2 regions of the Exiguobacterium sp. UBA5002 genome follow, and region 2 is predicted to be linked to the other one. Evidence: a T-box and tRNA genes for the amino acid it is inferred to sense, from the RefSeq annotation. Region 2 holds a T-box; the other holds one or more tRNA genes.

Region 1 (15,171 bases), on a different contig from region 2:
CATCGGACTCTTCCCGAATATATTATCGGATACGTTGATTCGACCGGCAGTCGAAGCGATCTTACCGCAAGTCGTTGATGCGGGTGGCAAGATTAATGTGCATATTTCAATGTGGCATGGATTCAATACTGAATTATTCCTGACACTCGTGATCATCAGTGCTGGCATCATCTTGTATAAAACACTCCCACGTTGGCAATCGCTTTACAACCGGATGCCACGTGCCGTCTCCTTGAATCATCAATATGACGCCTTGTTACGTCGTGGTGAACAGACATCGACAAAGATCCATGATACGGTCATGACCGGATACATGCGGTCGTATCTCGTCTACATCTTCGGATTCATCGTCATCTTGATCTTGACGGCATTATACGGGTTTGATGCCTTCCGCTTCGCGGTTGATCCAATCAGCTCGATTGACGCGTATGAGATCATCCTTGCACTCGTTCTCGTTTCGAGTGCCCTCTCGATCACCTTTGCGCGTTCACGACTGACATCGATCATCTTGCTCGGTGTGACAGGTTATACGGTCGCTCTGTTCTTCGTCTTGTTCCGAGCGCCAGACCTTGCCTTGACGCAACTCGTCATCGAGACAGTATCGGTCGCTCTGTTCCTGCTCGTTTTCTATCGTTTACCGGAAATCAGCCGGAAAGAAGAGCGCATTCCGTTCAAGCTCGGCAATGCCTTGATTTCGGCACTCGTCGGACTGACGGTGACACTCGTCGCACTTGCTTCTCTCAGCCAACGGTCGTTTACTTCAATCGCCAAATATTACATCGATAATGTCGCTGATCTTGCCGCTGGCGGTAATATGGTCAACGTCATTCTCGTCGACTTCCGTGGCTTCGATACGTTGTTTGAGATTGCCGTTCTCGCACTTGCCGGAATCGGAATTTACACGATGATTAAATTCAGACGAACAGGAGGGATGGATAAATGAAAAAGCAGACAAAAAAGCATACGAATGACGTCATCTTAGAGTCCGCGACTTCCTTTATCACGTTCATCATCTTCCTGTTTGCTGTCTACTTGTTCTTTGCTGGACACTATACGCCAGGTGGCGGTTTCATTGGTGGTCTTGTGACGGCGTCTGCTCTTGTCTTGATCTTACTTGCTTACGACATCAAGACGTTACGCCGGATTTTGCCATTCGACTACAAATGGATCACGGCTCTTGGCATGTTGATTGCCGTACTGACGGCTTCAGGAGCGCTTGTCTTTAACGTCCCGTTCTTCACACATGCACATGACTATTTCAACCTACCGTTATTCGGTAAGACATCACTTCATACAGCGATGTTGTTTGATCTTGGTGTTTATCTTGTCGTCGTCGGTGTGACGATGACGATTATTCAAACGATTGGGGAGAGTGATTAATATGGAAATCATCATGGCGATCGCCGCAGGCATCCTGACGATGTGTGCCATTTATCTCATTCTTTCGAAAAGTATTCTTCGTATTATCATCGGAACAGGGTTGCTCAGCCACGCTGCCCATCTGCTCGTCATGACGATGGGGGGATTAAAACGAGGCGCGGCTCCGGTCTTAAAGGACGGCGTGACTTCCTATACGGATCCACTACCGCAAGCACTCGTCTTGACCGCCATCGTCATCAGCTTTGGTGTCACTGCCTTTTTCTTGGTACTTGCTTATCGTGCCTATCAAGAACTCGGAACCGATAATATCGAAGAGATGAAAGGAACCGATTCGAATGATTAACTTACCGCTACTACCAATCATCATCCCTTTGTTGACGGGTGTCCTCTTGATGTTTTTCCCGCGACACCTCAAAGGACAACGAATCGTTTCCCTCTTTTCGACGATTTTGACTGTCTGTGCCTCCATCTATCTCGTGCTGACTGTCCGGTCGAACGGCATCTTAACAGTCACACTCGGTAGCTGGCCAGCACCTTTTGGTATCACGCTTGTCTCTGACATGCTATCCGCTTTACTCGTCACGACGACAAGCATTCTTGTTCTTTGTATCATCTGGTATGCCATTGTCTACTTGAGCGTTTCCTATCAACGATACTACTATTTCATTGCCGTCCAATTCTTGCTCGTTGGTGTCAATGGTGCCTTTACGACAGGTGATATCTTTAACATGTTCGTCTTCTTCGAAGTCTTCCTGATTTCGTCTTATGTCTTGATCGTTCTTGGCGGGAAACCGGCACAATTACGAGAATCGCTGAAGTATCTCTTGATCAACGTCATCTCGTCCGCATTATTCGTCATGACGGTTGCCTTCTTGTACGGGATCATTGGATCGCTCAGCATGGCGGATATCAGTCAAAAGATTTCAGAGGTCGGACAGCCGGCAATCCTAAACGTCATCGCATTGTTATTCCTGATTGTCTTCGGATTAAAAGGTGCGATCTTCCCGCTCTACTTCTGGTTACCTGGTTCTTATCAAGTACCGCCGACGCCTGTTCTTGCTCTGTTCGGTGCCTTGCTGACGAAGGTCGGGGTCTACGGGATTTTACGGACGTATAGTTTGTTCTTCTCAAATGAGATTGGAACGATTCATCAAATCTTAAGTATCCTTGCTCTCAGTACGATCGTCATCGGGGTGATCGGTGCGCTTGCGACACGGGATGCGAAGCAAATCATCATCTACAACATCATCGTCGCAGTCGGGGTCATCTTGTACGGGGTTTCCCTCATGACACCGCAAGCACTAGAAGGTGCGATTTTCTACCTTCTTCATGATATGTTGATCAAAGCCGCTTTATTCCTTCTCGTAGGGATCATGGTCGGAATTGCCGGCTCGAGTAAACTGAAAGATATGGGAGGGATGATCAAAACCTATCCTGTACTAGGTTGGACGTTCTTCATCGCGGCGTTATCACTTGCCGGGATTCCACCGCTCAGCGGGTTCATTGGGAAATTCCTGATTGTTCGTGGTGGTATTGAAGCTGGTGAGTTGATTGGACCGATCATCGTCTTACTATCAAGTCTGCTCGTCTTGTATTCCGTCGTTCAATTGTTCATGCGTGCTTTTTGGGGAACACCGAAGACCTACTCGGGTGATAAACAAGCGCTTGTTCCCAAGCTGCTAGTTCCTACGATTGTCTTAGTTGCGCTCAGCGTTCTCTATGGAGTAGGTGCTGAGGCGATGCGTCCACTGATTCAACAAGCCGTCGAACCGTTGACGAATCCAACGCTCTATATCGATGCCGTACTAAAAGGAGGTCGTTAATTCATGGCATTTCAAGTCTTGCTCAACTTATTTCTTGCATTCTTGTGGATGTTTCTCTCAAACAATTTCTCGGCCTCCGGTTTCGTCATCGGTTACGCGCTAGGGCTGATTGCGATGTTCGCTTTCCGTCGCGGCTTCAAAGGTCGCTTTTATCTCGGACCTGTCGTCGCACTCGTCCTATTGTTTTTCCGCTTTCTCTACGAGCTTGTCGTCGCGAACATCGATGTCTTGAAAATCATTTTAAAGCCGAAGTTAGATATTCAACCTGGTATTTTCGCCTATGAGACCGAACTCGATCAACCGTGGCAAATCACGTTGCTGTCAATGCTGATCACGCTGACACCGGGAACGCTTGTCGTTGATATCTCGGATGATAATAAGACACTCTACATTCATGCACTCCACATGCCAGAGGTCGATGAAGCAGTCGCTTCGATTCGTGATAGTTTTGAGAAAGCCATTCTGGAGGTGAGTCGGTGATGTTCGATATTTTAATCTATATCGCACTCGGGGGTGTCTTTCTCTCGATGCTTGGTCTGTTTTACCGGGTCATCAAAGGACCAAGTGTTGCGGATCGTGTCATCGCGCTTGATTCAATTGGTATCAGCTTGATTTCAATCGTTGGACTTGTCTCGATCATCTTACGGACGAGCGACTACCTCGAAGTCATCCTGTTGATTGGTATACTCGCCTTCATCGGTACAGTTGCCTTTTCAAAATATATCGAGAAAGGAGAGATCATCGAACGTGATCGCAACCAATGAATGGATCGTCGCGGTCTTCGCCTTGCTCGGTATGGGATTTAGTCTCGTCACCGCGCTTGGTCTGATCCGCTTACCGGATGTCTATACGCGTGCTCACGCTGCATCTAAAAGCGCGACATTAGGTGTCATGTCGATTTTAATCGGCGTCATCATCTATTTCGTCACTGAAGATGGATTCTTCTCCTCTCGTGTCGTTCTCGGCATCCTGTTCGTGCTCATCACAGCACCGATTGGAGGACATCTGATCGCTCGTGCTGCATATTACAGCAATGTTCCGTTGTGGAAATCGTCTGTTCGTGACGACTTGTCCCAGAATAAAGAACATGTGGAACCAAAGAAACGCCAAGATGACGTATAAGTATCGATATGACAAAACCCTCGCTTCCATTCACGGAAACGAGGGTTTTTTGATTAGGAACGCTGTAAAGATGAGGCAGCAAACAAGAGCGCCAACTCATCACGATTATCTAACAATTCTTCTAATGTATGCTGTTCCAGTTCCCGGATAAAAGCTCGAAGCGCTCGTCCGAGCACACCTTTTAGACGGCATCCTGGTTCGATGACACAATGACCGTTGCTTCCAAAACACTCGACGATATCCATCGGTTCCATTTCCCGAACGACTTTCCCGATGTTGATGTCTTTTGGATCACGAATCAAACGGAGTCCGCCTGACCGACCTCTTGTTGATTCGACATAGCCAAGTTTCGCTAATTGTTGTGTCACCTTCATTAAATGGTTTGATGAGATGCCATAATGATTTGCAATCTGCGGCATTGGTGTGATGACATCCCGGTGCACCCCGAGATACATCAACACACGTAGTCCATAATCCGTATACTGTGTAATTCTCACGATCCTCACTCCATTCCTTCCCAAAACTGCACTGTTATCGTACCATGAAATACGAAACTGACTACATTGTTTTGTCTCATGATTCGAAATTCTGATAAACCTCTATTAGGTTTACGTATGGAATGAAATATTGGATTTAAAATACGAGTTTTAAAAACAAAAAAACTATTTCTTCTTTCCTGTTCGAAAGAAGAAATAGTCCTGTATCGTCCTTACTTTATTTTTTGTATAGTCCTTTCACGACATCATTAAAACGGTCGGCATAGTTCGTGAAGACTCCTGTGACACCATAGTCGAGCATACGAACCATATCCGCTTTTTCATTCACAGTATACGGGTGAAGTAACAAATCATGAGTCCGAATCGCTGAGATGTTTTCACGTGTCAATGCTTTGTAGGAAGGACCAACACCGACTGCATACTGACGGATTGCGGTTAATCGATCATCCGTCAAAGCCTTGACTTCATTTGCTTCCATCAACTGAACCAGTGGAACGTTCGGGTCGATGGCTCTGACTTTTTGAAGACTCGCTTCACTAAACGACTGAATCAAGACTTGTCCTGGTTTGACCTTGTTACTCGACAATCCGTTCTGCTTTAGTACGTCGAGCAATTTCTGTTCCATTCCGGGATACACTTCCGGTGATTTCGTCTCGATATAGTAATTCGCATGCTTCCCATACTTACTCAAGACTTCTTGAAGCGTCGGTACTTTCAAACCGACATATGACTTTTTCGCAAGCGTCGGGTTCGCTTCATTAAACCAGCTACCAGCATCAAGTTTCTTGATTTCAGCAAGCGTTTTATCTTTGACGGCACCTGTTCCGTTCGTCGTCCGATCAACCGTTTCATCGTGCATCGCAATCAATTGACCGTCTTTCGTCATCTGTAAATCAATTTCGATGTAATCTGCTTTGAATGTCTTATGTCCCATTTCATAAGCTGGCATCGTATGCTCTGGCGCGTACCCTGAAGCTCCACGGTGAGCAACATTGATGATTCGATTTGGATCAAGTAACGATTTGCCTTTTGATTGTGCGCTGACATCTTCTGTCGGAAGCCCTGTGCTTAATACGGCTCCTGCTACCATCGTCAATCCAAATTGTTTCAACATAATTAATTCCCCCTTGAAATATTCTTACAACACTTATCCTATATCGTTTGTATGAAGCTGATATAGAGAAGACGTAAATGTCGTTTCGTGATTTGATGACAAAATGATATCAACAAAAAAAAGACCCGCATCTAAAACGGGTCTTTTTATGATTACGCTTCGAAAATCAATGACTCTGGATCTTCAAGGAGATCTTTAATGTGCTTCAAGAACGTAACGGCTTCTTTTCCATCAACGATTCGGTGATCATAAGAGAGTGCGACATACATCATCGGACGGTTTTCCATGCGTTCAGCATCAATCGCTACAGGACGCAAGTTGATTGCGTGCATTCCGAGAATCGCGACTTGTGGACCGTTTAAGATCGGTGTCGACATGAGTGAACCGAACGTACCACCATTCGTGATCGTGAACGTACCACCCGTCAAATCAGATAGACCGAGTTTATTATCACGCGCCTTGACCGCTAGTTGAATGATGTCTTTTTCAATCTCAGCGAAGTTCTTCTTATCCGCATCACGAACGACCGGAACGACGAGACCGTCTGGTGCTGAAACGGCAATACCGATATCATAGAATTTTTTGAGGACGATTTCATCGCCTTGAATCTCAGCATTCAAGTATGGCATCTTTTTAAGTGCTGCGACTGCTGCTTTCGTAAAGAATGACATGAAGCCGAGCTTGACTTCGTTTTCCTTCACGAATTTCTCTTGGCGACGTTTACGCAGTGCCATGACCGCTGACATATCGATCTCATTGAATGTCGTCAACATCGCTGCCGTTTGTTGAACTTCAACGAGTCGGTTAGCGATTGTCTTACGACGGCGTGACATCTTGATTCGCTCTTCCGGTTTCCCAGGAGCGGCTGCTGGTGCTGGTGCTGGTGCCGGTGTAGCAGGTTTCGTAGGAGCCGGTTTTGCTTGCTCACGTGGTGCTACTTCAAACGTCGCGACGTCTTGCACGCGAATCCGACCGAGCGGATCTTGCGTTGCCACTTGTGCTAAATCAATTCCTTTTTCACGAGCCAGTTTACGGGCAGCAGGTGAAGCAATCGGACGATCCGCAACAGATGTACTTTCAGTCGCTGCTGCAGCCACCGGTTGTTCCGCTTTTTCTTCTGCTTTTGGTGTCTCTTTTGGAGTTTCTTGTACTGTTTCTGCCGCAGCCGGTTTTGGAGCCTCGCCACCAGCAGAGATGACAGCAATCGTTTCCCCGACGCGGACTGTATCTCCTTCAGCAGCCATCACCTCCGTCAACGTACCAGCTTCATCTGACGGCACTTCGATGTTGACCTTATCTGTCTCGAGCTCAACGATGGCTTCCCCTTTTTCCACGTGATCACCTGGTTGTTTTAACCAAGACGCCACCGTTCCTTCTGTAATTGATTCGGCAAGTTCTGGTACTTTGATTTCCATCGTATTCTCCCCCTATGACTCGATTCTATCTTAAGTTATGATGTGTGATTTGATACGTGTGATGGTGCTGTTGGAATAGAAGCAGTCGCTGTGAGTGCATCATTGATGATACGTGCCTGCTCTACTTTATGACCTGACGGGTCACCTTCTGCTGTACTGGAACGACGACGACGACCGATGTAACGGACCGTTTGGATACCATTCGGTGCGACTGTCTCAAGTCGAGGTTCCATGAAGGACCACGCCCCCATGTTTTTCGGTTCTTCTTGCACCCAGACCATTTCTTCGACGGATTCATAGCGCGCGATGACTTCTTTTAAGGCTTTTGCCGGGAATGGATACAACTCCTCGACCCGGACGATTTGTAGCCAATCGAGATTCTCATCTGATTTCGAAACGGCTTCAGCTAGGTCGATTGCCATCTTACCAGAACAGAACACAAGACGTTTGACACGATCTGGTGCTTCTCCGAGCCCTGATTGTTCGATGACACGTTGGAAACTACCTTCCGTCAACTCAGAAACATCCGATGTTGCAAGCGGATGACGCAAGAGACTCTTCGGCGTCATGACGACGAGCGGTCGGACTTCCTCTTTTCCGAGAATCGCTGCTTGCCGGCGCAACAAATGGAAGTACTGCGCAGCACTCGATACGTTCGCAACTGTCCAGTTTTTCTCACCCGATAACGTCAAGAAGCGTTCTAAACGACCACTCGAGTGTTCTGGTCCTTGCCCTTCATAACCATGCGGAAGCAACATGACGAGACCTGATGTTTGTCCCCATTTCGCTCGGCTAGCTGAGATGAACTGGTCGAAGATGACTTGACCTGAGTTCGCAAAGTCCCCATATTGCGCTTCCCATAATACGAGCGTTTCCGGAGCGAAGACGTTATAACCGTATTCAAAACCAAGTACACCTGCTTCAGACAACGGACTGTTGTAGACCGAGAATGATGCAGTTGCCGTTGATAAGGCATGGAGTGGCGAGAAGCCTTCTCCTGTTTTCACATCATGAAGATTAATGTTCCGTTGTGCGAACGTTCCTCGTTCAGAATCTTGACCGCTCAAGCGGATTGGTGTTCCATCTGAGAGAATCGAAGCAAACGCCAATGTTTCGGCATGTCCCCAGTCAATACCGTTCTTTGTCGAGAACGCATCCGTCCGGCGCTTCAGGACCTTCTCAAGTTTATGGAACACTTGGAAGCCATCCGGCCACTGTAACAATTCTTCGTTGTACGCCGTCAATGTTTCAATCGAGACCCCTGTCTCAATCGTCGGAACGCCTTTAAAGACGACGTCCGGCATGACTCCACCATACTCTTTCTCCGCGTTCGGTACTTTTTCACGAGCCGCTTTCATTTGATCATTGATCGACGTTTCAATCGATTGAATTTCGTCAGCTGTCGCATCCCCGTTCGCGACAAGCGTTTTCCCGTACAAGACACGAATTGGATCATGTTTATGAATCAAATCGTATAAGACCGGGTTCGTATTCATCGGTTCATCCATTTCGTTATGACCAAAACGACGATATCCGATTAAATCAATCATGACATCCTTCTTAAACGTTGCCCGGTACTCGCTCGCGAGCAAAGCGACTGCGAGACAGCTTTCCGGCTCATCCGCGTTGACGTGGAAGACTGGGATCTCGTATCCTTTGGCAAGATCACTCGAGTAACGCGTCGAACGGGAGTCCGTCGGCTCCGTCGTGAAGCCGATCGTGTTGTTCGCGATGATATGAATTGTTCCGCCGGTGTTATATCCTTTGAGATTCGCTAAATTCAAAGTTTCAGCCACAATTCCTTGACCTGGGAACGCTGCATCCCCATGAATGAGGATCGCAGCTGCTGCTGCTTGCTCTTGACGTGGTGCCCCTTTTTGTGAGCGATCATCTTGTGCAGCACGTGTGAAGCCTTCGACGACTGGGTCGACGAACTCAAGGTGCGACGGATTGTTCGCAAGCGTCATCCGCACGTTACGTGTCTCTTGCTCGAGTTTTCGGTTTAAACCGAGGTGATACTTCACGTCGCCCGTCCAACCGTACGTGATCCCGATCGATCCTTCAGATGGTACGAGGTCGTGGTTCGGTGCATGCTGGAACTCAGCAAAGATCATTTCATATGGCTTCCCAAGTACGTGCGCCAAAACGTTCAACCGTCCACGGTGTGCCATTCCGATATTGATCGTCTCCGACCCATTCGAGATGAGGTGTCCGACGATCGTGTCGAGCAATGGCACCATCGCGTCAAGTCCTTCAATCGAGAAACGTTTTTGACCGACATATGTTTTGTGCAAGTATTTTTCGAAAAGGTCCGTTTCAGCTAAGCGTTTGAACAACTGTTTCTTTTGTTCAGCGTCTAGCGTCGCCGTCAAAGCACCTTGCTCGATTTTCTGTCGGAGCCATTTCTTTTCCTCTAAGTCATCAACATGCTGGAACTCAACAGCCGCTGCTCCCGTGTATTGCGCTTTCAAGTGCTCGATGCCTTCAAATGCATCTTGAACACCCGCTGGCGGCTCAGGACAGACGAGTGAAACCGGCATTTTCCGAAGATCTGCCTCTGTCAATCCGTACTGACTCAATTCGAATAATCCTGTTTCTCGCGGATGGTCCTTCAGCGGATAGATATCCGCCGCAAGATGTCCTTTTGCACGAATTTGTTCCGCTAAACGATTCGCCGCAAGATATTTTTCGAAATCTCCTGTCTCGACTTGCATCGGTACGACTGGTTCCGTCACGGGTGCACCATGCTCTTCGAAATAAGCACGTGTCTCCTCATCAACGGATGTCTTGTCTTCTAAAAAACGCTCGTACAATTCAATGATGTAGCCAAGGTTTGGTCCATAGAATGCTTGTTGATCTTGCTCGTGGCCTGCCATGTACGGTTCCCCCCGTTTCTATATTTCTCCCCACACATCCAGTGGATACTCGATGTGTCTCCAGCCCTCTAACTGTTAGCGCTTTCAAAAGGAATTGCATGAATAAAACGCTGAACGTCATGAGAAGGAATGATCGTGTCATTCTTCCATGAAAGTGCCTTCGTTACTATATTACTACTCTTTTCCTGTGTGTGCATTTCGAATTCCCAAATTCTCACGCTTAAATGTATAAGTTTTTCTTATGAGCGCTTAGACAGTTATTTATGATTCGTCAAAAAACCGGCGTATCCGCATTTAGATACGCCGGTTCTATCATAAGACCTTACTAAGGAACGATTGCGTCCGTTCGTGTTGTGGAGAATCAAACAATGCTTGTGGCACGTTCTCTTCGACGATATAGCCACCATCCATGAATAAGACGCGATCTCCGACCTCTCGAGCGAATCCCATCTCATGGGTCACGACGACCATCGTCATGCCTTCAAGGGCAAGTTGTTTCATGACGGCAAGCACGTCACCGACCATTTCCGGGTCAAGCGCTGACGTTGGCTCATCAAATAACATGATTTTCGGATTCATTGCAAGCGCGCGGGCAATCGCGACCCGCTGTTTTTGCCCCCCAGATAATTCACCTGGATAATTATCCGCTTTTTCACGTAATCCGACTTTATCGAGTAGTTCAAGTGCCCGCTGTTTCGCCTGTTCTTTATCCGATTTACGCACTTTGATCGGTGCAAGCGTGACGTTTTCTAGCACGGTCTTATGCGGGAAGAGATTAAAATGTTGAAAGACCATCCCGACTTCTTCCCGGACCTTGTTGATATCGACCTTTGGACTCGTAATATCGAAATCATCGACGATGACCGTGCCACCTGTAATCTCTTCCAATCGATTCAAACAGCGTAAAAACGTACTTTTCCCAGATCCCGACGGACCGATGACACAAACGACTTCTTTTTCGGCAATCGAGACGTTGATGTCTTTTAAGACTTCATTCGAACCGAATGATTTCTTTAGATTCTTTACTTCTATGATACTCATCGTAATGTAAACCTCCGTTCCAAGAACTTCGCCACTAAGGACAAGAGATAAATGATGACGAAGTACATCAATCCGACGACGGACCAGACGATGAATGGTTCAAACGTCGTTGACTGCTGCACTTGACCTTGTTGTGTCAAGTCAGCGATTCCGATAATCGACAACAACGATGTATCTTTTAAGCTGATGATCGATTGGTTCGTAATCGTTGGTAACATCCGCCGGAATGCTTGCGGTAAGATGATCTGTACCATCGTTTGACGCCCTGTCATCCCGAGTGAACGTGCAGCTTCTGTTTGTCCTTTATCAATCGACTGGATACCAGCGCGAATGATCTCCGCAAAATAAGCACCGGCATTGATCGCGACCGTCAGTATCCCTGCATACATCCGGTCCATCGATAACCATTCGAGCGAATTGAGTCCAAAATAGATGAAGAATAACTGAACGATGAACGGCGTTCCGCGAATGACATCAATATAGACAATTGCGATCCCGTTTAAGATTTTTGATGGTGATAACCGCATCAATGCGACGACTAAGCCAATCAGAAAGCCGACGATGACCGCGATGATGAAAATATACAATGTGACTTGAAGCCCTTCCAAGAAAAATGGAAATGCGGTTTTGACCACTTCCATTGGCTATCCCACTCCCTTATCGCCTTGCGACTTATTTCAGATACGTGTCAACGATTTTATCGTATTCACCGTTTTCTTTCAGATTCGCAAGCCCTTTGTTGATTTTCTTCATCAGATCCTCGTTCTCACCTTTTAAGACAGCGATCCCGTAGTTGTCCCCGTTGAGACGGTCTCCGACAAGTTTTAATCCAAGGTTTTGTTGTTTGTTTGCATATGAGATGACAGGATAATCTTCAATCAAAGCAGCAGCGTTACCGTTCTTCACTTCTTGGAACATCGCTGGGCTGTCATTGAACTGTGTGACCGTGAAGCCCAGTTTGTCTGCGTTATCCGTTGCATATTTCGCACCCGTCGTTCCCTTTTTGACGGCTACTTTTTTCCCTTTTAAATCGTTGACGGATTTAATACCATTCTCCTCTTCTTTGACGACTAGAATAAGACCAGCTTTGAAGTATGGATCCGAGAATGTGACGACTTTCTTCCGTTCTGGCGTAATACTCATACCAGCAATGGCAACGTCCAATTGATTTGCTTGAAGTGCCGGAATAATGCCGCTAAAGTCCATCGCTTCAAATTGAATCTTGAAGTTCTGATCCTTCGCGATTGCTTTCATGAGATCGATGTCGATTCCTTTGTACGTATCCCCGTCTTTATATTCGAATGGTGGATACGTGACGTCAATGCCGACCTTATACGTCTTTCCTTCAGACGACTCTTCTTCTTTCGAACCGATGCTACATGCACCAAGTACGAGAACACAGCTCATCAAGAGCGCTAGCAAGATACTCCCTTTTTTCATGTTTGTTTCCCCTCTCCTATGTGTTAAAGATTGTCTACTTCACTTAGTACTTTCCCTGAAGAGTACCCTCTTTAAAACGTATTTCACCAGAAAAATTCTAAAAAGATAAATATTTCTGAATTTTTATTCGTTGTAATCGTTTTCTATTCAGCAACAAAAAAGAAGGCAACCCCTTGTTGGGATTGCCTCCTTCAATCATTTATGCCGCCGAGAGGACTTGAACCTCCACGGTGTTGCCACCACTAGATTCTGAGTCTAGCGCGTCTACCAGTTCCGCCACGACGACGTTGATTTATGATATTAATATAGCGGGTAACGAACTGAGTTGTCAATCATTTCGCAAGATGTTGCGAACGAACTTCTCGACGACATTATCATACAATGCCGGATCCTCAAAATAGGCCATCGCATGAGCGGCATTTGGAATGACGACGAGCTCTTTTTCCGTTGGACAAGCTTCATACAGCTCATATACCATATCTGTCGGTACAAACGTATCCGCCCCACCATGGATGAACAAAATCGGTACCTGTGCTTTTTTGACTTGTTTCAACGCTGATGCTTCACGGAACGTATAACCTGCCTTTAGCTTCGTCAATACGCTCGTCATGCCTAAGAACGGAAAGTGTGGTAGTCGATACATCCGCTTCATCTGATACGCAAGGACAGCATTGACGGACGTATAGGCACAATCAGAAATGATTCCTTTGATTTGTGGTGGGAGTTGTTCGCCACTCGTCATCAATACGGTCGCCCCTCCCATCGACACCCCATGCAAGAACAGTTTCGCATCCTGTCCGATCCGATCAATCAGATAGTTCGACCAACTGAGACAATCTTCCCGATCATGCCATCCGAATCCGATATAGTGACCGTCACTCATTCCGTGTCCACGATTATCGGGCATCATGACATGGAAACCGGCCTGATGGTACAGATAGGCGAATCCGGCTAAATCCGTTCCGACGCCTCCGTACCCGTGCACGAGAATGACGATCCGATCTGACGGAACAGGTGACGGAAGAAAATGCCCGCGTAACGTTAAACCGTCTTTCGCTTCAATCTCGATCCGCTCAAGCGGTTGCTCCTTGATCCACGTCTGACCAGGTTGCATCAATCGGACCATCTCGTCACTTAAATCTCGATTATTCGATAAGAATGGCTTTGGATTCGTGGCGATTGCCATCTCATAAAAATAATAACTCGCTGCTACTAATCCGGATCCGATGACTCCGATTCCAATTTTTGTTCTGCGACGCATCTGCCCCACTCCTTCTTTCCGTTATAGCTCGATCTTCAGTTGAGCAGCATGGTCATCCTCTTCATCCTGCAAGACTTGTTGACGTAATCGTTGTTCTTGTTGCTGACGCCGGTAGGCAAACTCTTGGACAAGCTCTGTACCCGTGAATCCATCTTCTACGAGTTCGCTCAATAAATCCGTTTCTGTCTCGACGACTTCCCCCGGACGACGCATGACGAGAACATCTCCGACTTGTGCAATCAGCAATTCATCTTCTAGACGAAGTGCATCGTAAAATGGTTCAGGTAACGTCATTCGACGTGTCTCCGGGTTAATATGGACGCGTTTATAAACGCCTAATGCTTGAAACTTACGACGTGCCATTGCGTGCTCTCCTTTTTAGTTGAACGTAATATCGATTCGTGAATCTTTTCCTTGAATACGAACCACACCTGTCGCTCCATTGATTAACGTCAACTGCGGTGGCTGATGACCGATGTCAAGATCATATAAGACTGGTAAGCCTGTTTCATCCGCTAGATAGTGATACACGTCTAGCCATGTCAGATCTTCAGTAATCCTTGCAGATGTACGCCCGAATAAAAAGCCAGCCGCATGGTCGAACCATCCAGCATACGCCATTTGTCGAAGCGTCCGATGCACCTCTGCAGAATTCGCTTCAGATACCTCAAAGTACCAGAGAATCGGTTCTCCGTTGATCTCTTCACGCTGAAAACGACGCACATCTCCGTACGGTGTCCCTATCAGATGGCGAATCGTCTCCAGACACCCACCAAGTAACCGTCCGGTCACTTCTGTTCGCTCATCAAGTGCTTTCCATTCCGTCGCTTCCGTTAACTGAAATAATGAACCTGCTGGACGTTCTTCATCAGTCCACTCGGATTGATAACGATCGGAAGCCCACTGTGTGACGGTTCCTCCAGTTGGCGTCGCGAGCACCCGTCGCCAGGCACTTGTCGTCTCATCCCACTCTTCACTCCGAAGCTCAACGAAATCCGGACCATGCGCTGTCGCAATTCCTGTCTGAAGCGTCAGACTGAGCAATAACGTACTGATATCGGAATAGCCAAGCAACCATTTCGGTTGGTAAGTAGCTGGCGTCAACTCGGGTAAAAGATCAATGGCGCGTTCCCCACCAAATGGCGGGATGACGGCATCAATCGTCTCATCCGTCATCATGTGATTCAATTCCTCAGCCCGTT
Region 2 (15,171 bases):
AATTATTGGCGAAGATGGGTCCGAAGATCAAACTCCCCCCTGCTAGGAACAATAAGAAACGCCGATTCGAAAAGAGCTGCTTTAACGGTACGGATTGCTGATTTGAAACATGGACGCTGCCCGTCTCTTCAATACCGATCAGAACAAGGAAACCGAGAACCCATGCTGCACCGGTTGCATAAAAAATCAGATTTAGTCCGCCATCCTCAGTGATTTGCCCAAGAATGAAAACAGCTAAAGCGAACCCTGCTGAGCCGAAAAGACGTAAAGCGCCGTAATCCACTTTACGCTTTCGCGTGTACTCGATCGCTAATGTATCCACGAGCGGAATATGCGCACACTGGAACAACGCCCAGACACAAGAAATCAACAATAAAAGTAGATAAACAGACGTCAGTAAGTAACTGAGTGTAAAAATACCGGCAGCAAGCATCGCGACGAGCAAAAGTCGTTTCGGTTTCCCGAGTCGATCCGCCGCGATTCCCCAGACAGGTTGTAGAAAAATGGAGAGAATCGGTCCAATCGCAACGATTGTTCCAATCTCTGAAGCCGACAGTCCGAACGCGTCGTTTGAGAAATAAAGCGCGAGGTACGGAATGAGTGCTCCTTGTCCAAAGAAAATAAAGAAATATAAAGCTTGGAAATGATAGGTTTGACGATTTTTCACACGGAACTTCCTTTCAAGAAGCAATCCCCCCATCTTTACGATGCGGGGATCATCAATCATTATTTTGCGAGCTCATAAATCGCTTCTGCATAGATCGCGACAGCAAGCAATAGTTCATCAAAATCAACATATTCATCGACTTGGTGGGCAACTTCAGGACCACCCGGGAAGACTGGACCAAAAGCAACTCCCGCCGTCAACGAACGCGCATATGTGCCGCCACCAATTGCTATCAAATCAGCTGATTGGTTAGTGTGGCGCTCATAAACGGCACTTAGCGTCTTGATCAATTCATGGTTTGGATCAACATGGTGCGGTGTCATATGCGTCCGCGTCTGCAATTCAAAACCATATCCTGCCGCGGCTTCCTTAATGATTTGCAGACGTTCCGTGAAGTCTGCTGTATACGGGTAACGGATATTGATCGATGCCGTTCCTTGCTCTTCAGCGTAACGGAATACACCGCCATTGATCGTTAAGTCACCTGTCTCGTCTGAAGCAGCGACACCGATCGCTACACCGCGAGAATCCCGGAACATATGCGTCACGAGTTGAATGTAACGACGACCGTTAGAATCCAAATGAAGCGTATTGAGGAAACGCGCCAAATGTAAAGCAGCATTTTTACCATTGTCCGGCTCCATCGCATGGGCTGCGACACCATTGACATCAAGTACGAGACCTTCCGTTTCTTGCTTGACTGTTCCTGTCAAACCTTGTTCTTCAAGATAAGCATGGAAATCCGTCTCAAGCGTTCCTACTTCGACGACACGAAGAAGCGCTTGAGCATGACCTGGAACCATGTTCGGACGTTCGCCACCTTCAAAACGAACGAGATGGTAACCTGTATCAGATGCTTGCGCTGGTTTCCCTTGAATCAATAACCCATCATAGAGTCCTTTTTCCGCATTGATGATCGGGAAGTCGGCATCTGGTGCAAAACCGAGTGTTGGCATCTCTTCATGTTTGAAGTAATGATTGACACAACGCCATTCACTCTCCTCATCCCCTCCTGCAATCAGACGGATGCGCTTCGAGAGTGGTAAGCCAAGTTCTTTGACGATTTTCAAAGCGTAATAAGCTGCCATCGTCGGTCCTTTATCATCAATTGCTCCACGTGCATACAGTTTTCCATCTACAAGCGTCGGGTTGAATGGACCGTATGTCCAGTGATCGCCACCAGCTGGTACGACGTCTAAGTGACAAAGAATACCGAGTAACTCTTCCCCTTGACCATACTCCAAATGTCCTGCATACCCATCGACATTTTTTGACGTGAACCCATCGCGTTCCCCTGTCGCGAGCATCCAATCGAGGGCACGTTTGACTTCATGACCAAACGGCGCGCCCTCTTCGATCGTGGATTCGTCGAGTACACTCGGAATCCGTAATAGTTCTTTTAAATCTTCTAATAAATCCTCGCGACGTGCGAGTACTTCTTCTTTCCAATTCACCATCTGATTTCGCTCCTTCATTACGGGTTTTGGATTCGTTTCCTATACACCTTCCTAGTATAGCGAATATTCGTTCAGATACGAACATCCAAATTCTGTTTTCTTTTTTATTTATTGAAATGACGAACATTCATCTGAAATAAAACTTGAATCGTCGACTTTACAAACTATTTGAATATGTTTTTTATGAAAACGTTCGGTTAAATTACTTGCATTTTAATATCAAAACGTTATACTAAAGGCGAAACAACTGGATATTGCATTGTCTTTTGTCACCCGAAGCTTTAGAACACTATTCTATCCATTGGGGGAGTGGTTATACCAATGAAAGATTCTACAGACCGTATGTTGACCCGGATTAAATCGATCTATCTCTACATCCAAGAGAACGGAGCTACTACGACAGCAGAGTTGGTTGAAGAGTTTGGCATCACTTCAAGGACCGTCCAGCGGGATTTGAACGTGCTCGAATACAACAATCTCATTGTGAGCCCTCGACGCGGTACATGGACGTCGAGTAAGAAACAAAAGCAAGCGGGTTGATCCAATGTTTCACTATGTATATCTTTCGATGACGCGATTCTTCGCGTCTTTTTTTGTTATCTTTTTTAAAACGTGGGGTATAGCTATTGGGAGAAGGAGATGATAAGCATGAATATTTTAATCATTGGAGCAAACGGAACAACGGGACGCAAAATGGTCGAATTGATCGCTAAACAAGGAGATCACCAAGCGATCGCTGTCGTACGGGAAGAAAATCAAATCAACGATTTGATCGCACTCGGTGCATCTGAAGTCAGACTTGGGGATTTGACGAAGGATGTCAGTGGCGTCGTCAGTAACGCGGACGTCGTCATCTTTGCAGCGGGTGCTGGTGGCGCATCGGACGAATTGACACGCGCCGTCGATCAAGAAGGTGCAATCAAAGTCATCGATGCAGCAAAAGCGAACGGGATCGATCGTTTTCTGATGCTCAGTTCAGTCGGTACGGAAGAACCGAAAGGCGAACTAAAAGTATATCTCGAATCGAAAGCAGTAGCAGACGCTCACCTAAAAGAAAGCGGACTCGACTATACGATCGTCCGTCCCGGTCCACTCAGCTACGATGACCCAGCAGGTACTGTTGAAACGAAAGAGCATTTTGATTCACACGAAGATCGTAAGGTGTCTCGTGACGATGTGGCGGCGCTGTTCGTTCACTTGATTGATCACCCGACACAGTCTCGTGTATTCGAAGTACTCAGCGGTCCTTATCCGATCGCAGAAGCACTACGTAATCAATAATTGAATCCCACAATAAAAGGCGATGGAATGCACATTCATTCCATCGCCTTTTCGTTTTGCTTATTCAGGTAGCCAATCAAATAACGCCAATTCCTCTTGTGTCAGTTCACGGTAGTCCCCGAGTTCAAGTGCCGGATCAAGCTCCAAGCGACCAATCGAGCGTCGTTTCAAGAACGTGACCTCTTTACCGAGGGCAAGCATCATCCGTTTGACTTGATGGAATTTCCCTTCTGTGATCGTCAATTCAAGCGTTGAATCTGTTTCTGTCGTCGATAAGATGACGAGTTTTCCTGGCTTTGCTTGATAACCGTCTTCTAAGGTGACGCCTTCCGCAATTGCCTCGACGTCTTCTTGCGTCAATACACCTGTCACTTCCGCGTAATACGTTTTTTCGACGTGTTTCTTCGGAGACATCAAGGCATGATTGAACGCTCCATCGTTTGTCAGTAACAATAAGCCTTCTGTATCCTTATCAAGTCGTCCGACCGGAAATGGTTTGAAATACGTCACGTCTTCAAACAATAGATCAATGACGGTCTCATCTCGTTTATCCTCCGTCGCACTAATGACACCCGGTGGTTTATTCATCATCAAGTAGATGTATTTTTGATACGTGACCGATTCGCCGTACATCAGAACCTGTTGCGTCTCGACATCGACATGTTGTTTCGGATCACGTACGATCTCACCATCGACTTGAATTGCCCCTGCCTTGAGCAAAAGTTTTACTTCTTTTCGGGAGCCTGCCCCCATGTTGGATAATAGTTTATCTAGACGCATGACCTCGTCCTCGTTTCAATGAAATTTTACGTCCTAATACGACTTCTGCTAATCCACTCCAAATCGAGAGTCCAGCGAAAATCACGATTCCAACTGCCGCACCAATGATCAGGATCAACAGAGATGCCCATGTCGTCTCTGGTAAGAAGGACACCATTCCCCACTTCACGAGTGCAACACCTGCTCCCATCAATGCACTGATGATTAGAATCAAAGATGTCCGGCGCAAGACCGTACTGAATGGGAACTTCACCGTTTGTGTGATCCGGAAGAACATCAATCCCGTCGCAACGAGATAACCAATGATCGTCGCATAACCAGCACCCGTTCCATCACCAGTCAAATGAATCAACGGCGCATTCAAGAGATACTTCGCAAGTAGTCCAGCAAATGTTGCGATGATCGTGAAGTACTGACGGTTAATTCCTTGAAGGACGGCTGCCGTAACAGAATACAAGGCAAGGAACAACGCACTCGGCGCATAACTTAATAGATAAACCCAGGCCGCTTGATCTTTCGGGAAGAGTACATGGAACGTTTCTTCACTAAGGAGAATCATCCCGACGACTGCCGGAATCGTCACGAAAAAGACGAGTTGATAAATCTGTGAGATTTGAGCCCGTACTTTCCGCATATCCCCTTGCGTAAAGGAGGCGGTCAACAGTGGAGTCGCAGATAATGACAATCCTGTTGCGACCGACACCGGAATCAAGACGATCTTATGACTATCCGCAATCAGATAGGCAGTCGCGTTTCCGGCCGCTTCGAGCGTGTAACCGATACTTTGTAATGCGGCATTCATCGTATTCTGGTCGATGACTTGATAAAGGGGTGTCGAAAGACCGACCATGACGATTGGAATCGCATACGTCAATAATTCCTTATACAAATCCGTTAACGGGCGATCCGGCGAACGGACGGTTTGAGTAGCACGTAGTTCCTGCAAGCCGCTGGCACGTTTGCGGAAATAATAGATCAGAACTGCGACACTACCGATTGCACCAATGAATGCACTGAACGTTGCAATCGTTGCGGCAAATGCTGCACCTGAATCAAAGATATAAATCGCGATGCTGACTCCTGCAAGCAGGAAGATGATCCGGACGATTTGTTCCAAGATTTGCGAAATCGCTGTTGGTCCCATCGATTGATATCCTTGGAAGTAACCTCGGGTCATACTCATCGGTGGAATCAAGAGTAAAGCGAAACTCACGCCACGAATCGTCATCGTGACGGCATCAACGTAGGCTGCTGAATCAACGTCACCACCCGGAATGGCCCGATGTGCTAAATACGGTGCGAGAAAGAATAAAGCGAGGAAGGAAACAATCCCGGTCAAGGACATGATTTTCAGACCAGACCGATATAACCGTTCACTCGTATCATATTCTCCTAATGCATTGTATTTGGCGACGAATTTCGAGACGGCGACAGGAATCCCCGCTGTCGCAAGTCCGATCATGATTGCATAATAGTTATAGGCATAGGTATAGAACATGATGCCTGTCGCGCCGACCATGAACTGAAACGGAAAGAGATAAATCAAACCCAGTGCGCGGGAAATCAGTGACGCACCGGACAGGAGCATCGTTCCACGAACGAATCCTGAATTGCCGGAAGAAGTAGACTGCTTATTACTGACTGTGGACATGGTAACATCCCTCACGCTTTCTAATTTTTAAACTCGACACTCTGATCGTGACTGTCTCATTATACAAGTTCTCTCGTACACAATTGCAAATCATTATACCGCTGTCTATCTTGAATTGAAAGAGACGGTTTGTTTACAGTCGCAACTTCTGCTAAAGTGAAACAAGCAGAATTCTATGAATGAGGTGACCTTATGTACGATGTAATCGTAATCGGAGGCGGACCGAGCGGCTTGATGGCAACGCTCGCCTCTTTACAGGCTGGAGCTCGAACACTCCTGCTTGATAAAGGAAATAAATTAGGTCGGAAGCTTGCGATCTCTGGCGGCGGACGTTGTAACGTCACGAACCGAAAACCACTCGATGAACTCGTCCAGTCGATTCCAGGAAACGGACGTTTCCTTTATAGTGCCTTTTCTCAATTCAATAATGAATCGATCATCGAACTCTTCGAAGGGTTTGGTGTCGCCCTCAAAGAAGAGGACAATGGACGGATGTTTCCTGTCTCGGATAAAGCAGCAGATGTCGTCCGTGTATTGATCGATCAAATCCGCGCGCATGGTGCCGAGATTCAAACAGACGCGCAGGTCGCTACGCTCGACTTCCATCCAGACGGTTCTTTTGCAGCTGTCATCTTAGAAAATGGCATGCGTCTTGAAGCAAAAAGTTGCATCGTTGCAGTCGGCGGACAATCCGTTCCACATACCGGTTCGACAGGTGACGGCTACCCGTGGGCTGAAAAGGCGGGTCATACGATCACGGAACTCTTCCCAACGGAAGTTCCGATTTTGTTAGGTGATACGTTCATTCATGAAAAAACATTACAAGGGCTGTCGCTACGTGACGTCGCCTTAACGGTCCACGGCAAAAAAGATAAAGCAATCAAAACACACACGGGTGACTTACTCTTTACCCACTTCGGTTTAAGCGGTCCGATTGCTTTACGCTGTAGCCAGTACACGATCAAGGAGCGCAAACGTTCGAAGGAGACGATTGTCCATTTATCAATCGATCTCTTCCCGGACGAATCACTCGGTGCGTTAACCGAACGCTTCCAAGCCGCGCTTGCAGCAAATCCCAAGAAAACGGTACGCAACGCTCTCCGCGGCTTCGTGCCGGAACGTCTGCTTGAACTTTTATTTGCTCAAATCGGCTTTGGCGATGAAGTCTGCACACAAGTCAAGAAACAGGACTGGACGGACTTCTTGCAAAAATTAAAGCGATTCCCACTTAAAGCAACGGGAACGCTCGACTTTGATAAAGCTTTCGTCACGGGTGGTGGCGTCTCAATCAAAGAGATTGATCCAAAGACGATGATGTCGAAAAAAGCGGAGCGGTTATTCTTTGCCGGGGAGATTCTTGATATCCACGGCTATACAGGTGGTTACAACATCACCGCTGCATTCGTGACGGGTCATTGCGCCGGTAGTCACGCCGCAGAGATGGCACGTGATACTGTCTTTTAATATGAACAAGACCCGATTCTTCTGCTTAGCAGAGGAATCGGGTCTTGTTCTGTCAGGATTTAATCAATCGGTGTAAACGATCGGCTTGAGAATTTATCCGTGACGACTAATGCGAACAACTCATTATCTTGCACGAAAATCCCTTTCGAACCATATACTTTCGGACTGGCTGTCTCGCCCGTGATCGTTTTGTCCTTTCGATCGATCGAATAGAGATAGAGCGCTTCTGAATCGAGTGTGTAGATCCGACCTTGTCGTTCAGCAAGACCAATCGGACGGAACTCGGACTCGAACGATTTCTTCGCATCACTTCGCATCCCACTCGCCGCTTCAATCTTCTCACGTTTGATGACTGACAGATAAGACGGTTTCTGTTTTTTCTTCAATGCACGTTTTTTCTTTTCCGAGGCGTCAGGATCAATCTTGATCTTATCCTCTTTCATCGCGAAATAAGTCACCTCGACTCGTCCCAGTGCTCGAATATGATTAATCGTATAGAATTCTTTTTTCTTCGCATCATATCCAAGACCATGGAAACTATCCCGTATCGTCGTTCCTTGTACTTTTTCACGTTTTTCTTCGCTCCAGACACCGTCTTTTCGCGTAATCGTGACCAGAATCTGATTCGACGTCAATAGCGCGACTGTCTCCCCGTCAACGAGCGTCATACCGTCTAAACCAGCGAGCAACAACTTTCCTTCTTCTAACTGGAAAGATGCGTTGATGCGTTCTCCGGTTCCACTGATTTCAAAGAAACGATAATCGTCTGTGACGACGAGGTACGAACCAATGGAATCATCATATAACATGTGTTGGACATTTTTGATTAATGGCTCTTCCGGGTTCGGAATAGCTGAAGGCGTTTTCGGTGGCACCTGTTTAACGGCTGCCTGATGCTTTGATTGCGTCTCGATTTTCGCGAACGTTTCTTGAATACGTGATAACGTCTCCGGCTTCGAGAAGACGAGCAGTACGCAAAGGATCAACCCCGAAACGACAGCAAAAATCGTTGTATAGACTATATAAGATCGTTTCATTGATGGTACTCGCCTTTCTTTCTCGGTTTCTGATTCAGTGTAGCAGAAGGTCGTTGAAAAAAAAAGCGGACTTGCGACGGAAATGAAGAAACCCCCTCCATTCGCATCAAACGAATGAAAGGGGCTATGGATTAGTTTGCCACGATATTGATTAATTTTTTCGGTACGACGATGACTTTACGAACTGTTTTGTCGCCGATCCATTCTTGTGTCTTTTCATCAGCAAAGGCAAGTGCTTCGATTTCTTCTTTTGTCGCATCGATGTTGATTTCGATTTTCGAGCGAACCTTTCCGTTCACTTGAATGACGAATTCCATCGTATCGCTGACGAGTTTCGATTCATCGAATGTTGGCCATGCTGCATACGTCAATGTCTCTTCAAATCCAAGTTGTTCCCAGAGTTCTTCACCAAGGTGTGGTGCGACTGGCGTTAACAATTGGATGAATCCACGAAGGAAGTGACGTGGAAGAACCGGCTGTTTGTTTGCTTCGTTGACGAAGACCATGAGTTGCGAAATTCCGGTGTTGAACTGGATGTTCGCGAAGTCTTCCGTGACCTTCTTGACTGTCTGGTGGTACGTCCGCTCGAAGTCAGCATCGACTTCTGTGACGTCCTGAATGTCTGCTGTCCGTTCGAACAAGCGCCAGACACGATCGAGGAAACGACGCGCCCCGTCAAGACCGTTCTCCGACCAGGCAACTGATGCATCGAGTGGTCCCATGAACATTTCGTACAAGCGTAATGTATCCGCACCATGCGATTTAACGATTTCATCCGGATTAATGACGTTACCGCGTGATTTCGACATCTTCTCGTTGTTCTCTCCAAGAATCATCCCTTGGTTGTACAACTTCTGGAATGGTTCTTTTGTTGGTACGACGCCTGCATCATACAAGACTTTATGCCAGAAGCGCGCATACAACAAGTGGAGAACGGCGTGTTCCGCACCACCGATGTAAATATCGACTGGAAGCCAGTATTTTAATTTTTCTGGATCCGCGATCGCCTCTTCATTGTGCGGATCGATGAAACGGAGATAATACCAGCAGCTTCCGCCCCATTGTGGCATCGTATTCGTCTCGCGACGCCCTTTCATTCCTGTTTCAGGATCCGTATAATCCAACCAGTCTTCCGCAAGCGCAAGTGGTGATTCGCCTGTACCAGACGGTTTGATTTCCGGAATGATTGGAAGTTCAAGCGGTAACTCCTCTTGACTGAGCGTCTTCATCGAACCATCTTCCATATGAACGACTGGAATCGGCTCGCCCCAATACCGTTGACGACTGAACAACCAGTCGCGGAGACGATACGTGATTTTCTTACGTCCGACTTGATTCGTTTCGAGTTCAGCAATCATCGTCTCGATTGCTTCTTGTTTTCCAAGACCATCAAGCATATGCGAGTTGACGTGTTCGCCCTCTCCTGTATAGGCTGCTTCATCGACGTTTCCACCCGCGACGACTTCAACGATTGGCAAGTCGAATTGTTTCGCGAATTCATGATCGCGCTCATCGTGTCCTGGGACCGCCATGATTGCACCCGTTCCGTACGAAGCAAGGACATAATCAGCGATCCAGATTGGAAGACGATCACCTGAGATTGGATTGACGGCGAAAGCACCCGTGAAGACGCCTGTTTTTTCCTTCGCTAAATCCGTCCGCTCGAGGTCCGACTTCGTTTGGACTTGCGAAATGTACGTATCGACGGCTTCCTTGTGATCCGCTGTCGTGATGTCAGCTACGAATGGATGCTCCGGCGCAAGCACGAGGTACGTCGCACCAAAGATTGTGTCCGGACGTGTCGTAAAGACCGTGACTTGTTTTTTGTGTCCATCAATCGTGAAGTCGATTTCAGCACCTTCTGATTTTCCGATCCAGTTCCGTTGCATCTCTTTGACAGAATCCGGCCAATCGAGGTCATCGAGATCTTCAAGAAGACGATCCGCATATTCCGTGATTTTCAAGACCCATTGACGCATCGGGACACGCACGACCGGATGATTTCCGCGTTCAGATAATCCGTCGATGACTTCTTCATTCGCAAGAACGGTTCCGAGTGCTGGGCACCAGTTGACCGCGACTTCGTCCACGAACGCAAGTCCTTTTTCATACAACTTCGTAAAGATCCACTGTGTCCATTTGTAGTACTTCGGATCTGTCGTGTTGATTTCACGATCCCAGTCATAGGAGAATCCAAGTTCTTTCAACTGACGCTTGAACGTCTCGATGTTTTTCGCTGTGAATTCACGTGGGTCATTCCCTGTATCGAGGGCATATTGCTCTGCTGGTAATCCAAACGCATCCCATCCCATCGGGTGAAGGACGTTATATCCTTGCATCCGTTTCATCCGTGCGAGGATATCCGTTGCTGTGTAGCCTTCCGGGTGACCGACGTGGAGACCGGCACCTGACGGATACGGGAACATATCAAGGGCATAAAACCCTTCTTTTTCTGGATCTTCTGTCGTGACGAAGGCGTTGTCTTGATCCCAACGCGCCTGCCATTTTGGTTCGATTTCGCGATGATTGTACGGCATGTCTTTTCCTCCTCTAATCTAAAAAAACCGGTCCTCCGCCCCTAGGAATAGGGACGAAAGACCGGTTTGGCTTCCGCGGTACCACCCACGTTGTCTGTCTATGACAGACCGCTTGATTCACGGATAACGGTGTGAAAGACCGGATTCGCTACTACGACTTCACGAATCGTGCTCCCTGACGAGTTCACGGTTGTTACCGACTGGTTCGCACCTTCCACCAGCTCTCTTGACGGCGCCTTTCCCCTACTACTTCAGTTCCATGCAATTGACTATCTTTTCCTAGTGTAATCTGTTTCTTCCTCAAGCGTCAACGCTTCCGTAAAATTTCCTCGATTTCTGCATGCGATCGTGCTACATGATCCGCTTGTTCTAGACGTTGCATCGGCATCCGATCATCGAGAAGCGCAATCACTTCCATGCCTGCTGCTTTTGCGCCGATCATCCCGTTTGCAGCGTCTTCAATGACGAGACAATCTTCAGGCGCGTGCCCGATTCGTGATGCTGCAAGATGAAAAATCGCAGGATCAGGCTTTGAACGCACGACTTCTTCTCCACTGACGTAATGCTTGATTGGAAGCTTATAATGACGGATGACGCGTTCGATTTTTTGAAGCGAACTCGAGGAGGCAATCCCGATATCGTAACCAAGAGACGCCGCTTGCTCGATGACTTGTTTGACTCCCTCTTTTAAACCACATTCCTCCGGTTTTGCATGAATTTGAAACAACCGATGTTCTTCTTCTAGTAACGCACTAGCTGTTTCTTTTAGCTGATGCTGGGCGACAAGCTCTTCCCACATCTCATCACCTGTTTTTCCCATAAACGTCGCATACTGAATCGGATCGAGCGGAATCGATAACGTTTTGAACATCTGCTGATGGACCTCGAAGTAGCGAATTTCACTATCTAAAATGACCCCATCCATATCAAAAATAAGACCTCGTTTTTTCAAGACACATCCCCCTCAATTGATCTATCATGATTTCAGCATATCAAAAAAAACGACTACACGATGTAGTCGTTTCGCCTTCTTCATTTAGTTACTGTTTAACTTGTCGCCATTTGGACACTGGTTTGTCGGTAAGCTGGAAAATAATCCGAATCAGCATCTGACCCGTATCGTACACATAACTGATCGTATATGGCTGGTTGAAGAATCGATTTTCCTTGATGATACTCAAATAAACGATACCCGGTGTAACGGCATTTACTCTCAAAGAGACTATCCCGTTCTTGATATCCACCCCCGAGATGTTGTTCGACGAGACCGCGTGCTTTCGCCTGAAGAATCGCTTCGTACTCGAGTCGCTGATTCGGGAACATCTTCGCTTCGTCCCGCTTACACCCAATCAAATGACCGTGGGCATATTCTTTTCCAAGCAATACGAAGTATCCACCAACAGGTTCTCCGTCGATTTCCGCAATCAGTAACAATGGCTCACAGAGTGGATTTGCTTCAAATAATTGTTCAAAATAACTGTCCGTAAAATAGTAATGAGCCGAAGCATTCTTTCGGTCCATCGTTTCATGATACAACGCTACAAAGACAGGTAGGTCATCTCGTGTTCCTGTTCTAACGGTTAAAGGAGAGGCAAGCGATTTGCGAATCATACTTCTCGTCTTCTTATGAAATGTCTGCATGATATCCTCTATTGAAGGGCGTAAATCGATACTCGTCGTATGACGGATGAAGGAGACTTTCGTCCAATCCCGCATGAAGCGTTCATTACCCGTCAATGGATTAAAGCGAATCATTTCCGAGACGATCTCTTCTCGATCTGCCCATCTTTCAAACAATAAGCGTGCATGCTGCATTTCAGTCGCAGTCAGTTGACCGATGATTTCCGGTCCACCATAGCCATACGGCGTGATGAAATCTGAATAAGGCGTATCAAAAATCCGGCGCTTTAAAAAGGGATAGAACAGTGTTCCTGCATCACCTTCATAACGGAATAGCACCGCTTGCTCAGACGGTCTAGCGTTGAGCGTGACATATTGGTGACTGTAGAAGATATCAAGAGGCTGTTGCTGTACGTGTGTCGTCCAAGTTGCGGCATCTGTGATGAATTGACACCTTTCCATTCGTGCACCTCCAGTCAAAAAGAAGCAACGTTCATATGACCTTTCTTTTTCAAGTTCTTGATTAAAAAGTACCCGTTTCTTTGCCGAAATATTCCATATTATTAAATGTTTATTTTATGATTTTGGAACTAATGACGTAACAAAAGACAGCGGTCATAATGTCCGCTGTCTTACAGATGATGTTCATGATGTGATTTTTGGAATGGCACGAAGGAAGACGACGCCCGCTAACAGAATCAATCCAATCAATGTCAAGAAGACCGCTGACATACCGGATACATCGTAGATCAACCCTCCAACGGTCGGACTGATCATTCGCCCCGCTGAAGCAGCAATATTGACGTACCCTTGGAATTCTCCTTCTTTTCCGATTGGCGCGAGTCTCGCTGCCATGGCAGGAACCGCTGGCCAGATGAACATTTCACCAATCGTCAGGATGATCATCGCGACGAGGAACATCTTGAATCCTCCTGCGAACGGAACGATCAGATAAGACAAGAGGAAGATTCCTGTACCGGTCATCAATTGTCGCTTTAAGTCATCTCCAAACCAACGAAGAATTGGTGTTAGTAAAGGTTGTGCGAACACGATGAGTGCTCCGTTAATCGTCCAAAGAATCGAGTATTCGGAAATCGTGACACCAAGCGATTTCGTGTGTACAGCAAAGGTTCCTTGCCACTGTACATAAACGAACCAAAGTAAGGCATAACCAATCGAGACGAGCAACATCGTCCGTGCCGCACCGCGTGCAAGGGGTGTGCGTGTCGTTTCGATCTCGTCATGGGTCGCATGCATCCGAGCCGGTGCCTGAATCCAGGACAAACCGACGAACAAAATGATGGCAAAAGCGATGTAGAGGACAAGATTGGCGATGAAGATGTACTGAATCGAAAAGGCAGCGATTTGACCGCTGACAGCTGTCCCGAGCGCTACACCAACGTTTTGTGCGACATAGATCGCATTAAAGGCACGACGCCCGCCTTCAGGCCAAATGACACCCGTCATCGCGTAGATCGTCGGAAAAACCATCCCACCGACGAATCCAATCAATCCAAGCATCGCGACGTATCCGAGGTACGTCTGATGAAACAGCAACAAGCCGACAGAAGACAGGACAAGTCCGATGACACTGATGACAAGCGTCTTCTTGCCACCGAGACGGTCAAACGCTTTTCCACCTAAGTAGTTTCCGACGATTGCTAAGGCCGAGTTGACGAACAACGCCATCCCTGCTTTTGTCATCGACTCTCCTAAATATTCATGAATATATAATGTATTAAACGGCCATAAAAAAGAGGATCCCGTCGTATTGATGGCCATCGCAAGGACGAGGATCCAGACCGCTTTTGGTAATTTTGGCATACCTGTGGTCCTCCTATTTCATTCTCAACCTTGCCACTTTACGCAATCCGTCCCCTAGCTGTCAAGCCACTTCGCTTTTCGTCAACGAATCAAAAAATGATATAATGCAGAAAGAATCTTGCACATACTGAACCATTACTAGAAAAACAGACCATAGGAACAGGAGTCTATGCCATGTCACTTGCCCGTGTACTACCTTATACGAAACAATTACTCGAGTCCGTTATCGAACCCGGAGACTGCGTCGTCGATATGACTGCCGGAAATGGACATGATACACAGTTTTTAGCAGAACGCGTCGGTCCAGAAGGAAGGGTTCTTGCGTTCGACGTCCAGGCACAAGCCATTGAGGAATCGACGCGACGTCTCGACGAAGCCGGAATGTTAGCACGCGTCGACCTTTATCATGAAAGCCATATCCATGTCGGTGCCCGTCTTTCGGACGAACAACGTCCTGTCCGCGCCGGTGTCTTCAATCTCGGATACCTGCCTGGAAGCGACAAATCAATCACGACGACCGGAGAAGAGACGCTTGAAGCACTCGATGCCCTCCTCCCAGTCCTCGCTCCCGGCGGTCTTGTCGTCCTCGTCGTCTATCACGGTCACCTGGAAGGAAAACGTGAACGCGACGCTGTCCTCGATTACGTCACAGCCCTTGATCAGCAAGATTATGCCGTTCTCCAGTACCGTTTCTTGAATCAACAAAATCATCCCCCGTTTATCATCGCGATCGAGAAAAAAGTGCGCTGACAGTAGAAATAAAGAAGTGATGGCTTCCGCTATGGAAACCATCACTTTTTTCATTCTTCGACTAATTTAAAAAACAACAATAATTTTTCCGCAAACCGTGTAT

What was found. The T-box of region 2 lies ahead of leuS (leucine--tRNA ligase). A T-box ahead of a tRNA ligase gene usually reads a tRNA of that ligase, here a tRNA-Leu.
Region 1: it encodes a tRNA-Leu, which carries the amino acid that the T-box ahead of leuS (leucine--tRNA ligase) is inferred to sense. The anticodon was not compared.

Annotation. Positions count from the first base shown of each region.
Region 1 is NZ_DGYQ01000020.1:14,964-30,134, forward strand. It holds gene B4C70_RS04380 (Na+/H+ antiporter subunit A) at 1-943, shown strand, start outside; gene B4C70_RS04385 (Na(+)/H(+) antiporter subunit B) at 940-1,380, shown strand; gene B4C70_RS04390 (Na(+)/H(+) antiporter subunit C) at 1,382-1,723, shown strand; gene B4C70_RS04395 (Na+/H+ antiporter subunit D) at 1,716-3,203, shown strand; gene B4C70_RS04400 (Na+/H+ antiporter subunit E) at 3,207-3,683, shown strand; gene B4C70_RS04405 (Na(+)/H(+) antiporter subunit F1) at 3,731-3,967, shown strand; gene mnhG (monovalent cation/H(+) antiporter subunit G) at 3,951-4,325, shown strand; gene B4C70_RS04415 (Rrf2 family transcriptional regulator) at 4,379-4,822, opposite strand; gene B4C70_RS04420 (glycerophosphodiester phosphodiesterase) at 5,040-5,936, opposite strand; gene odhB (2-oxoglutarate dehydrogenase complex dihydrolipoyllysine-residue succinyltransferase) at 6,089-7,351, opposite strand; gene B4C70_RS04430 (2-oxoglutarate dehydrogenase E1 component) at 7,387-10,227, opposite strand; gene B4C70_RS04435 (amino acid ABC transporter ATP-binding protein) at 10,540-11,268, opposite strand; gene B4C70_RS04440 (amino acid ABC transporter permease) at 11,265-11,909, opposite strand; gene B4C70_RS04445 (transporter substrate-binding domain-containing protein) at 11,941-12,708, opposite strand; tRNA gene B4C70_RS04450 (tRNA-Leu) at 12,911-12,994, opposite strand; gene B4C70_RS04455 (alpha/beta hydrolase) at 13,037-13,969, opposite strand; gene B4C70_RS04460 (hypothetical protein) at 13,991-14,332, opposite strand; gene B4C70_RS04465 (S66 family peptidase) at 14,348-15,171, opposite strand, start outside.
Region 2 is NZ_DGYQ01000034.1:41,855-57,025, reverse strand. It holds gene B4C70_RS10620 (MFS transporter) at 1-667, opposite strand, end outside; gene pepV (dipeptidase PepV) at 727-2,124, opposite strand; gene B4C70_RS10610 (DeoR family transcriptional regulator) at 2,446-2,664, shown strand; gene B4C70_RS10605 (SDR family oxidoreductase) at 2,773-3,405, shown strand; gene B4C70_RS10600 (pseudouridine synthase) at 3,466-4,185, opposite strand; gene B4C70_RS10595 (putative polysaccharide biosynthesis protein) at 4,172-5,836, opposite strand; gene B4C70_RS10590 (NAD(P)/FAD-dependent oxidoreductase) at 6,029-7,300, shown strand; gene B4C70_RS10585 (hypothetical protein) at 7,360-8,337, opposite strand; gene leuS (leucine--tRNA ligase) at 8,469-10,874, opposite strand; T-box leader at 10,921-11,143, opposite strand; gene B4C70_RS10575 (HAD family hydrolase) at 11,182-11,826, opposite strand; gene B4C70_RS10570 (peptidoglycan bridge formation glycyltransferase FemA/FemB family protein) at 11,922-12,956, opposite strand; gene B4C70_RS10565 (MDR family MFS transporter) at 13,140-14,318, opposite strand; gene B4C70_RS10560 (class I SAM-dependent methyltransferase) at 14,472-15,068, shown strand; gene B4C70_RS10555 (serine aminopeptidase domain-containing protein) at 15,119-15,171, opposite strand, start outside.